3 regions of the Chromobacterium sphagni genome follow, and region 3 is predicted to be linked to each of the others. Evidence: predicted binding sites of a transcription regulator. Region 3 holds the regulator's gene; each other region holds the start of a gene.
What was found. Region 3 encodes sigma-54, which starts transcription at its own class of promoters, with help from an activator protein. Its sites were predicted from a motif close to CTGGCACGCTTCATGCTT; they were not measured.
Positions count from the first base shown of each region.

Region 1: the regulator sigma-54 is predicted to act here: its motif matches at 1,097-1,114, upstream of glnA (glutamate--ammonia ligase).
Region 2: the regulator sigma-54 is predicted to act here: its motif matches at 1,534-1,551, upstream of flgB (flagellar basal body rod protein FlgB).

Region 1 is NZ_MKCS01000001.1:1,179,443-1,182,710, reverse strand. It holds gene aroE (shikimate dehydrogenase) at 1-349, opposite strand, end outside; gene BI347_RS05690 (rhodanese-like domain-containing protein) at 455-907, opposite strand; gene glnA (glutamate--ammonia ligase) at 1,181-2,599, shown strand; gene BI347_RS05680 (DUF4124 domain-containing protein) at 2,725-3,183, shown strand.
Region 2 is NZ_MKCS01000002.1:478,722-481,989, forward strand. It holds gene BI347_RS18080 (hypothetical protein) at 1-516, shown strand, start outside; gene BI347_RS18085 (response regulator) at 520-1,317, opposite strand; gene flgB (flagellar basal body rod protein FlgB) at 1,580-1,990, shown strand; gene flgC (flagellar basal body rod protein FlgC) at 1,997-2,407, shown strand; gene BI347_RS18100 (flagellar hook assembly protein FlgD) at 2,429-3,160, shown strand; gene flgE (flagellar hook protein FlgE) at 3,201-3,268, shown strand, end outside.
Region 3 is NZ_MKCS01000001.1:1,456,470-1,459,737, reverse strand. It holds gene lptA (lipopolysaccharide transport periplasmic protein LptA) at 1-181, shown strand, start outside; gene lptB (LPS export ABC transporter ATP-binding protein) at 184-912, shown strand; gene BI347_RS07030 (RNA polymerase factor sigma-54) at 916-2,304, shown strand; gene hpf (ribosome hibernation-promoting factor, HPF/YfiA family) at 2,372-2,698, shown strand; gene ptsN (PTS IIA-like nitrogen regulatory protein PtsN) at 2,821-3,268, shown strand, end outside.

The DNA of each region.
Region 1 (3,268 bases), 280 kb from region 3:
GATAGTCCAGGTTTTCCACGATGTCGCGCACCAGGCCGACGCCGTCGGTATTGTCGCCGTAGACCTTGCCGTCGCGGAAGGTCAGCGTGTTCACCGCCTCGGCGGCGCTCGCCCGCTCGGTCAGCTCCTGCGCGAAACGGAAGGCGTCGCCCTTGAACGGCAGCGTGATGTTGAGGCCCTTGCCGCCGGCGGCGACAAACGCCTCCACCACCTGGCGAAAACCGCCCAGTTCGGCAGACAGCCTCTCATAGCTGATGTCCTGGCCGCTGGCCCGGGCAAACTCTTGATGAATGAACGGCGACTGGCTGTGGGAAATCGGGTTGCCGATAACGGCGTAACGGTCGGTCATGTTCGCTTTTCCAAAAATTTAGGCGGCTGCGGCAACGGCAGCGGGTTCAAGCCACACTTTGCCGCGTAACGCGGCAAACTTCAACCGCCGCCGCGCGGTCTGCGCTCAGCCCTGCACCCAGGGCAGGCCGCGCTGGCGCCAGCCGCCCAGCGAATTGCGGTGGCCGGCGCCGTCGCGATCGCCCTCGAAGCCCTCCAGCACGTTGTACACCTCGCTATAGCCGGAATTCACCGCCAGGCGGGCCACTTCGTCGGAGCGGGCTCCGGAGCGGCACATCACCATCAGCACCGCCTCCGGGTCCACCTGGTGGGTCAGCTGCGCGATGAAGTTGGGGTTAGCCACCATGCCCGGATAGCTGCGCCACTCGATGTTGACCGCCTGCGGCACGGTGCCGACGAACTGCCACTCGGCATGGCTGCGCACATCCAGCAGCACCGCCTTGGGCAGCGACTGCAGCAGCTCGTAAGCCTCGTCGGGCAGCAGCGCGCCGCTGTAGGGCAGTTGCAGCTGCTCCGCCCGCTGGTGGGCGGTTTGCAGAATCTGGTTCACTTTGCTCATGCTGGTTTCCTCCTGCAACACGATTGGCTTAATGTCGCCGATTATCGATCCAGTCGGCATGACTGGCAAATCGCACCAAATTGGTGCACATCAAAATCATCAGCACCAGTTTGGTTCGATAACCGGCATCCCAGCCGGCTGGCTAAGCCCATCCGCCTATGACACAATGCAACAGCAGCGATTTTGGAGCTGGCACGCTTTCTGCTTAAAGCCGGGCGTACCGATTTTTTCGCACTTGCCCTTGGGTGCACGTTGCCTTTCAGGAGATAAACCATGGCCGTAGCCGACGTAGTCAAACTGATCCAAGAAAACGACGTCAAATTTGTCGATCTGCGCTTTACCGATACCCGCGGCAAAGAACAGCACGTCTCCATCCCGGCCCACGTGCTGCTGGAAGACGCCGACGCCTGGTTCGAACGCGGCCATGCCTTCGACGGCTCCTCCATCGCCGGCTGGAAAGGCATCCAGGCATCCGACATGCTGCTGATGGCCGACCCATCCACCGCCCGCATCGATCCGTTCTTCGACGAGCCGACCGTGTTCATGCACTGCGACGTGATCGACCCGGCCGACGGCAAGGGCTACGACCGCGACCCGCGCTCCATCGCCAAACGCGCCGAAGCCTACCTGAAGGCCTCCGGCCACGGCGACACCGCCTACTTCGGCCCCGAGCCGGAATTCTTCATCTTCGACAGCATCACCTGGGGCGCCGACATGTCCGGCTGCTTCGTCAAGATCAAGGCCGAAGAAGCGGCCTGGGCCTCGGCGGAAGAGTTCGAAGGCGGCAATATGGGCCATCGTCCGGGCATTAAGGGCGGCTACTTCCCGGTGCCGCCGGTGGACTCGTCGCAAGACATCCGTTCCGCCATGGTACTCCTGCTGGAGGAACTGGGGGTACCGGTTGAAGTGCACCACCACGAAGTGGCCACCGCCGGCCAGAACGAGATCGGCACCCGCTTCAGCACGCTGACCCAGCGCGCCGACTGGACCCAGATCCTGAAGTACGTGGTGCACAACGTGGCCCACAGCTACGGCAAGACCGCCACCTTCATGCCCAAGCCCATCGTCGGCGACAACGGCTCCGGCATGCACGTGCACCAGTCCATCTGGAAGGATGGCGTCAACCTGTTCGCCGGCGACGGCTACGCCGGCCTGTCCGATACCGCGCTGTACTACATCGGCGGCATCATCAAGCACGCCAAGGCGCTGAACGCCATCACCAACCCAGGCACCAACTCCTACAAGCGCCTGGTACCACATTACGAAGCCCCGGTGAAGCTGGCCTACTCCGCCAAGAACCGCTCCGCCTCAGTGCGCATCCCGCACGTGGCCAGCCCGAAGGCGCGCCGCATCGAAACCCGCTTCCCGGACCCGCTGGCCAACCCGTACCTGTGCTTCTCCGCGCTGCTGATGGCCGGCCTGGACGGCATCCAGAACAAGATCCACCCGGGCGACGCCGCCGACAAGAACCTGTACGACCTGCCGCCGGAAGAGGACAAGCTAATCCCGACCGTGTGCGCGTCGCTGGACGAAGCGCTGGCCGCGCTGGACAAGGATCGCGAGTTCCTGACCCGCGGCGGCGTGTTCTCCAACGACTGGATCGACGCCTACATCGAGCTGAAGATGCAGGAAGTCAACCTGACCCGCATGACCACCCACCCGGTGGAATTCGCGATGTACTACTCGCTTTAAACGCCAACCGGCGCTTGCAAAAACGGCAGCCGCGGCTGCCGTTTTTTTGCGTCCCGTCTTAAGCTTATATGACGACGCCGCCCGATTTGCTTATCATGCAAAAGCACCCTAACCAGTCACAGACGATGAAAACATTAGCCCTCATTCTGCTGCTGGCCTGCGGCGGCGCCCAGGCGGCCACCATCTACAAATACGTCGACGCCAACGGCAACGTCACCTACACCAATGTGCCGATACGCGGCGCGCAGCCGATCAAGCTGAGCCCGCTGTCGTCCTATCCCAGCCGCAGGGACAACGGCGCGTCCGCCGGCAAGCCCGCCGCCTCCGGCGGCTACCCCAATGTCGACGCCGACACCCAGAAACAGCGCAACAGCGGCCGCAAGAAGATACTGGAACAGGAACTGGCCAACGAGGTGAAGGCGCTGGAAGCCGCCAAGAAGGCGCTGGCCGATGGCAAGGCCACCCGGCTGGGCGACGAGGCCCGCAACTATCAGAAATACCTGGACCGGGTGCAGAAGCTGCAGGACGAAGTCACCGACCGCCAGAAGAATGTCGAAGCGCTGAAACGCGAACTGGGCATGTGATGGCTACTTGCACCAAGTTGGTGCAAACTACGACACCTGCGCTCCGCCGCGCCGCATCGCAGCGCCTCCCCGCCCGCCCTGGAGC
Region 2 (3,268 bases), on a different contig from region 3:
GCTGAGGCGTTTTTTCTGCATGTGCCGGGCGAAGGCGGGGCTTTCATCGCGCATCAGCCGGAGCGGCGCGCGCTGCTGCTGACCATGGTGCGGATGGGTTTTGCGCCGGACGGCGTCAACTGGCTGCAAGCGGCCGACCAGGTGGAGGTGGCGAGGGTGGAGTACCCTGGCGAGCTGGTGCCGCAGTTGGCGGCGGTGGGCGCTGCCTGGCAGGGCTTGCTGGCGGCGGTGCTCAACGGCCTGGCGATGATGACTCAGCCGCGGCTGGCGCGGGTCAAGGGCTGGGAGGCCGGCGCGCCGGCGGACTGGGTGGCGGCCGCGGGTCATCCCTCCTGCGCCAAGACGCGGCAGAGGGCGCGCAGCCAGCTGCTGAAGGCCGGCTTCGGCGAGATCACCTTTTGCCGGGTGGAGGATCTCGAGGCGGCTGCCGCCTATCAGAATCAGGGTTACTGGCGCCGTCAGTCGTTCGGCGAGGACAAGGCCCATTCCCGCCTGGTGTGGGTGGCGCCGCGCTGAGCGCTAGTATTCGTTGAGCAGCTGGCGGATCAGCTGGCGCAGCTTTTCCATCTCGAACGGCTTGTTGCAACTGGCGGCGATGCCGGCGTCCTCGAGTTCGGCCGGGCCGATGTGCTCGCTGTCGCTGGTGATCATCAGGATCGGGGTGCGTTCCTGTAGTCCGCTGCCGCGGATGTGCCGCGCCAGCTCCAGGCCGTTCATTTCCGGCATGTGGTAATCGGTGATGATCAGCTGGAACGCCTCCTGCTCGATCAACTGCAGCGCGCGCTCTCCGCCGCTGGTTTCGCAGAAGTGCTCGAAGCCCAGCTTTTCCAGCACCTGGCGGATGTGGTGGCGGGAAGTGCTGCTGTCGTCGACGATCAGCACGTTCATCAGCGCCATGTCGGCATCCACTTCCGCGCCCAGGCTGTCGCAGTTGAGGAAGGTGATCACCGACTGCATCGCGGTCTGCAGCTCCTGCTCGCTGAAGGGTTTGGGCAGGATGGCGAGGCTGCCGGCCTGGCGGATGGCTTCCAGCCGGTCCGGATTGGTTTCGCTGGAAACCAGGATGAAGGGCATGTCGTAGAGGTCGTCGCTGTCTCGCAGCGTCTGCACCAGCTGGCTGCCGGTCATGTCGGGCAGGTGGTAGGCGCTGATCACCAGATTCGGCCTGCGCTCGCGCGCCTGCTGGATCAGCTCTTCTCCGCCCAGGTGGATTTCAATCTGGGTGGCGCCCAGCGTCTCCAGCGCCTTGGTGATGATTTGCGCCTGGACCGGCGAAGGTTCGGCAAGTGAAATCAGTAGTTGCTCTAGAGCCAGCATAACCCTGCTCCTGCATTCCGCTTGATTGCATTATTGACGGTTTTGGCACGATTTTGCTGGCTGGGCAAGCAAAATCCTCAAGATCGCTGATCTGGCGCGGCGGGAATGTGTCGCGGCGGCAAGTTTTGCCGCCGCGTTATGCGGCAGGCGGACGATTTTTTGCCGCCGGGCGGGCCGTGTCTTTGGAAAACAATGGTTTGGCGGCGCGGCGCAGGGCTGGCACGCTTCGTGCTTTACTATGAGCCAGCAAGGGAGGTTGTTCATGCTAGACAAGATTGCCCACTATTTCGATTTCCAGCAGCGCGCGCTGAATCTGCAGGCGTATCGCGCCGAGGTGATAGGCAGCAATATCGCCAATGCGGAAACGCCGTATTACAAAGCTGTGGATTTTGATTTCAAGGCGGCCTTGCAGGCGCAGCAGGACAAACAGGGAAAACTGGCGATGGTTGTCACCGATCCGCGCCATCTGGCGAGCGATGCCGGTGGAGCGGCTGCCAATGTGCCCATGCAGTATCGCAGCGCGGTGCAGCCCAGCCTGGATGGCAACACGGTGGATATGGATGTGGAGCGCGGCGCTTTCGCCGACAACGCTTTGCAGTACCAGACCACGCTGACCTTCCTGGGCAAGCGCATCAGCAGTCTGAATTCGGCCATTCAAGGTTCTGGGAGTTAAGGTTAGATGTCTCTGTCGAATCTGTTCAGCATCTCCGGCTCGGCGCTGTCGGCGCAATCGATGCGGCTCAACGTGGTGGCCAGCAATCTGGCCAACGCGGAAAGCGCCACCAGTTCCACCGGCCAGCCGTACAAGGGCCGGCATGTGGTGTTCACCGCGGTGCCGGTTGATACGGCGCAGCCGCAGGTGGCCGGGGTGCGGGTGACTTCGGTGGTGGAAGACCAGACGCCGCCAAGGCTGAAATACGAACCGGGCAATCCGCTGGCGGACGAGCGTGGCTATGTGACCATGCCCAACGTCAACGTGGTGGAGGAGATGGCGGACATGATCGCCGCCTCTCGCGCCTACCAGAACAACGTTGAAATGATGAACACCGCCAAGAGTCTGCTGCAGAAAACCCTGCAGCTGGGTCAGTAACTAATTGCAAGGACGATGGCCATGACTTCCGCTACCAGCGCCGCCAACACGTTTAACTACAACTCGCTGAACAACCAGTTGGCGCCGGGCAGCAGCTCCATCCAGGCGGCCAACGGTTCGTCCGGCGGCAATACCACCTCCGCCACCAGCGCCCAGAGCCTGCAGAACAATTTTCTGACGCTGCTGACCGCGCAGTTGAACGCGCAGGACCCGCTCAATCCGATGGACAACAGCCAGTTGACCAGCCAGATGGCGCAGATCAGCCAGGTGTCGGGCTTGCAAACGCTGAACCAGACCATGCAGCAGCTGGTGACGGCGCAGAACTCCACCCAGTCGCTGATGGCCTCCAGCATGATAGGCAAGAACGTGATGGTGGCGGGCAATACCATCGCATCGCCGGCGGCGGGGCAGACCACCCAGGCCGGCGTGGTGCTGAGCGGCCCGGCGGCGGCGGTGACCATCAATGTGCTGGACAGCAATGGCAACAAGGTGGATTCCGTGACGCTGTCGAATCCCAGCGCGGGCTTGAACACCTTTGCCTGGGACGGCACCGACGGCAACAAGAATCCCTTGCCTGCCGGCAAGTACACCTTCCAGGCCCAGGTGGCCCAGGCTAGCGCCGGCGGAACCACTACCGCCACCGGCTACAGCAATCAGCAGGTGACTGCGGTGTCCTGGGCTCAGGGCACCCCGATGCTGGTGCTGGCCGGCAATACGCAGGTTCCGTTGTCCAGCGTTGCGCAGATGTCCTGAAGCACTCTGCCGAGAACAAGCTTAGTCAAGGAGTAGGAAAATGGGCTTTCAGCAAGGCTTGAGTGGTCTGAACGCAGCGTCTACGCAGCTGGACACCATAGGCAACAA
Region 3 (3,268 bases):
CAACGGCGACCTGGCGATAGGCAATGTGATCAGCTACGACACCCAGACCGAGACCTATCAGGTGCAGGGCGGCGGCGCCAACAGCGCCGGCAAGGGACGCACCACGGTCATCCTGCAACCCAAGAACACCGCCTCGCAGCCCGCGGCCGCCAAGCCCGCCGCCGGAGCCGCCAAACCATGAACATGAAGCACAGCGTCCTCACCGTCTCCCGCCTGAAAAAGCGCTTCAAGAAGCGCACCGTGGTCAAGGACGTATCCCTGCAGATCGAAAGCGGCGAAGTGGTGGGCCTGCTCGGCCCCAATGGCGCCGGCAAGACCACCAGCTTCTACATGATCGTCGGCCTAATCGGCGCCGACGACGGCGACATCACGCTGGACGACGCGTCCATCACCCGCTACCCGATCCACCAGCGCGCGCAGCTGGGCCTGGGCTACCTGCCGCAGGAGGCGTCCATCTTCCGCCGCATGACGGTTGAGGAAAACATCGCCGCCATCCTGGAAATCTCCGGCCGCAAGGGCAAGGAGCTGGAAAAGGAACTGGACCTGCTGCTGGACGACCTCAACATCGCCCACCTGCGCGACAGCAACGCGCTGTCGCTGTCCGGCGGCGAACGGCGCCGGGTGGAGATCGCCCGCGTGCTGGCCACCCGCCCGCGCTTCATCCTGCTGGACGAACCGTTTGCCGGCGTGGACCCGATCGCGGTGATAGACATCCAGAAGATCATCTCCTTCCTGAAGGAACGCGGCATCGGCGTGCTGATCACCGACCACAACGTGCGCGAGACGCTGCGCATCTGCGACCGCGCCTACATCATCAGCGACGGTTCGGTGCTGGCCTCCGGCGAGCCGGAAGAGCTGGTCAACAACGACAAGGTACGCGAGGTCTACCTCGGCGAACATTTCCACCTGTAAGCGATGAAACAGGCCCTTCAGCTCAAGGTATCGCAACAGCTGACGCTTACGCCGCAGCTGCAGCAGTCGATCAAGCTGCTGCAGCTGTCCACCCTGGACCTGCAGACCGAAGTGGAACGCTTCCTGCTGGACAATCCTCTGCTGGAGCGCGGCGACGAGCCGCGCGATGCCGAGACCGCCGAAGCCGTCAAGGACGATGCGGGCGTCGCCGATCAGGACGACGGCGCGGGCAGCGGCGAGTTGCTGGACTGGGGCGCCGGCAGCCGCCAAGGCGGCGACGACGATTACGACCCCATGCTCAATGTTCCCTGTCAGATCAGCCTGCGCGAACACCTGCTGGCGCAACTGGGCGAAATCGCCCTGGCCGGCCGCGACCAGGCCATCGTCAGGCTGCTGATCGAGGAACTGGATGACGACGGCTACCTGCCCTTGAGCCTGGACGAACTGGCCAGTCACCTGCCGCTGGAGCTAGAGCTGGAAAGCGACGAATTGGCGGTTGGGCTCAAGCTGCTGCAGCAGTTCGACCCCGCCGGCGTCGGCGCGCGCTCGCTGGCGGAGTCGCTTGGGCTGCAACTGCAGCGCTTGGCCGCCGGCGAGCCCGGCCACCAGCTGGCGCAGGCCATCGCGCGCGAACACCTGGCGCTGCTGGGAAGCCGCGACTACGCCAGACTGAAGAAACTGCTGGCTTGCAACGACGCCGAACTGCGCGCCGCCCAGGCCCTGATCGCCCGTCTCAACCCCCATCCTGCCACCGGCTTCGCCCACGGCGACGTCCACTACGTGATTCCCGACATCAGCGTCAGGAAGCTGCGCGGCCGCTGGGTGGCCGAGCTCAACCGCGCCGCCATGCCCAGGCTGCGCGTCAACCGGCTGTACGAGCGCATGCTGGCCGACTCGCGCGGCCAGGCCGGCGAAATGTCCGGCCGCTTGCAGGAGGCGCGCTGGCTGGTGAAAAACATCCAGCAGCGATTTGACACCATCCTGAAAGTGGCGGAAGCTGTTGTCGAACGGCAACAATTGTTCTTTGAACACGGCGAGGTGGCGATGCGGCCGCTGATCCTGCGGGACATCGCGGAAGAGCTGGGCCTGCACGAGTCCACGGTTTCCCGCTCCACCAGCCAGAAATACCTGCTCTGCCCGCGCGGCCTGTTCGAGCTCAAGTATTTCTTCGGCAGTTCGCTGGAAACCGACAGCGGGGGCGAATGCTCCGCGACGGCCATCAAGGCTCACATACGCGGCATGATTGACGGCGAGGACCGCGGCAAGCCGCTGTCGGACAGCGCCATCGCCGACGCGCTGGGCAAGCTGGGAATACAGGTTGCCAGACGCACCGTAGCCAAGTATCGTGAAGCCATGCAGATTCCGGCGGTGAATCTGCGCAAGGCGCTGTAGCAAGCCTTGGGGAATACATGCCGCCCGCCAACCCGACCGGGCGGCCAACACCAGAAGGAGCTAGGGTATGAACCTCAAAGTAACTGGTCTGCACCTGGAAGTAACCCCGTCGCTGCGTGAATACATCGAAAGCAAACTGGAGCGCATCACCCGCCACGTCGACCACGTGATCGACATCTCCGTCACCCTCTCGGTGGACAAGCTGGTTCAGAAGGCTGAAGTCAACGTCCACCTGTCGGGCAAGGATATCCACATCGAAGCCTCCGAAGCCGATCTTTACGCCGCCATCGACCTCCTGATGGACAAGCTGGACCGCCAAGTATTGAAATACAAGGAAAAGCTAACCGAACACCGGGCGCAGAGCTCGGGCGAAGTCTCCCAAGCCTCGCTGTGACCCCCTGAGGAAAGCCACGGGAACCATACGGTTCCCGTTTTTCTTTGCGCTTGCCGGTTTTCAGTACTATCAAGGCAACGTAGAATTCCAGGTTTATCCAAGAGCCGCATGCATAATCCAATATGAATCTCATCGGCAAGATCCTGACTCCGGACCATGTGTTGCTGGATCTGGACGTCTCCAGCAAGAAACGGGTGTTCGAACAGGTGGGCCTGCTGGTGGAGAACACCCGCGGCATCGCTCGCAGTGAAATCTTCGACAGCCTGTTCAGCCGTGAAAAACTGGGTTCCACCGGGCTGGGGCAAGGCGTGGCCATCCCGCATGGCCGCGCGCGCGGCCTGAAGGAAGCCACCGGCGTATTCATCCGGCTGAAGGCGCCCATTCCCTTTGACGCGCCGGACGGCAAGCCGGTGCAATGCCTGTTCGTGCTGCTGGTCCCGGAGCACGCCACCGATCTGCACCTGCAGGTGCTTTCCGAACTGGCGCAGCTGTTTTCCAGCCGCCAGATGCGCGAGCAGATGCTGAGTATCAGGATGCGCGATGAACTTTACCAGCTCCTCAGCGAGTGGA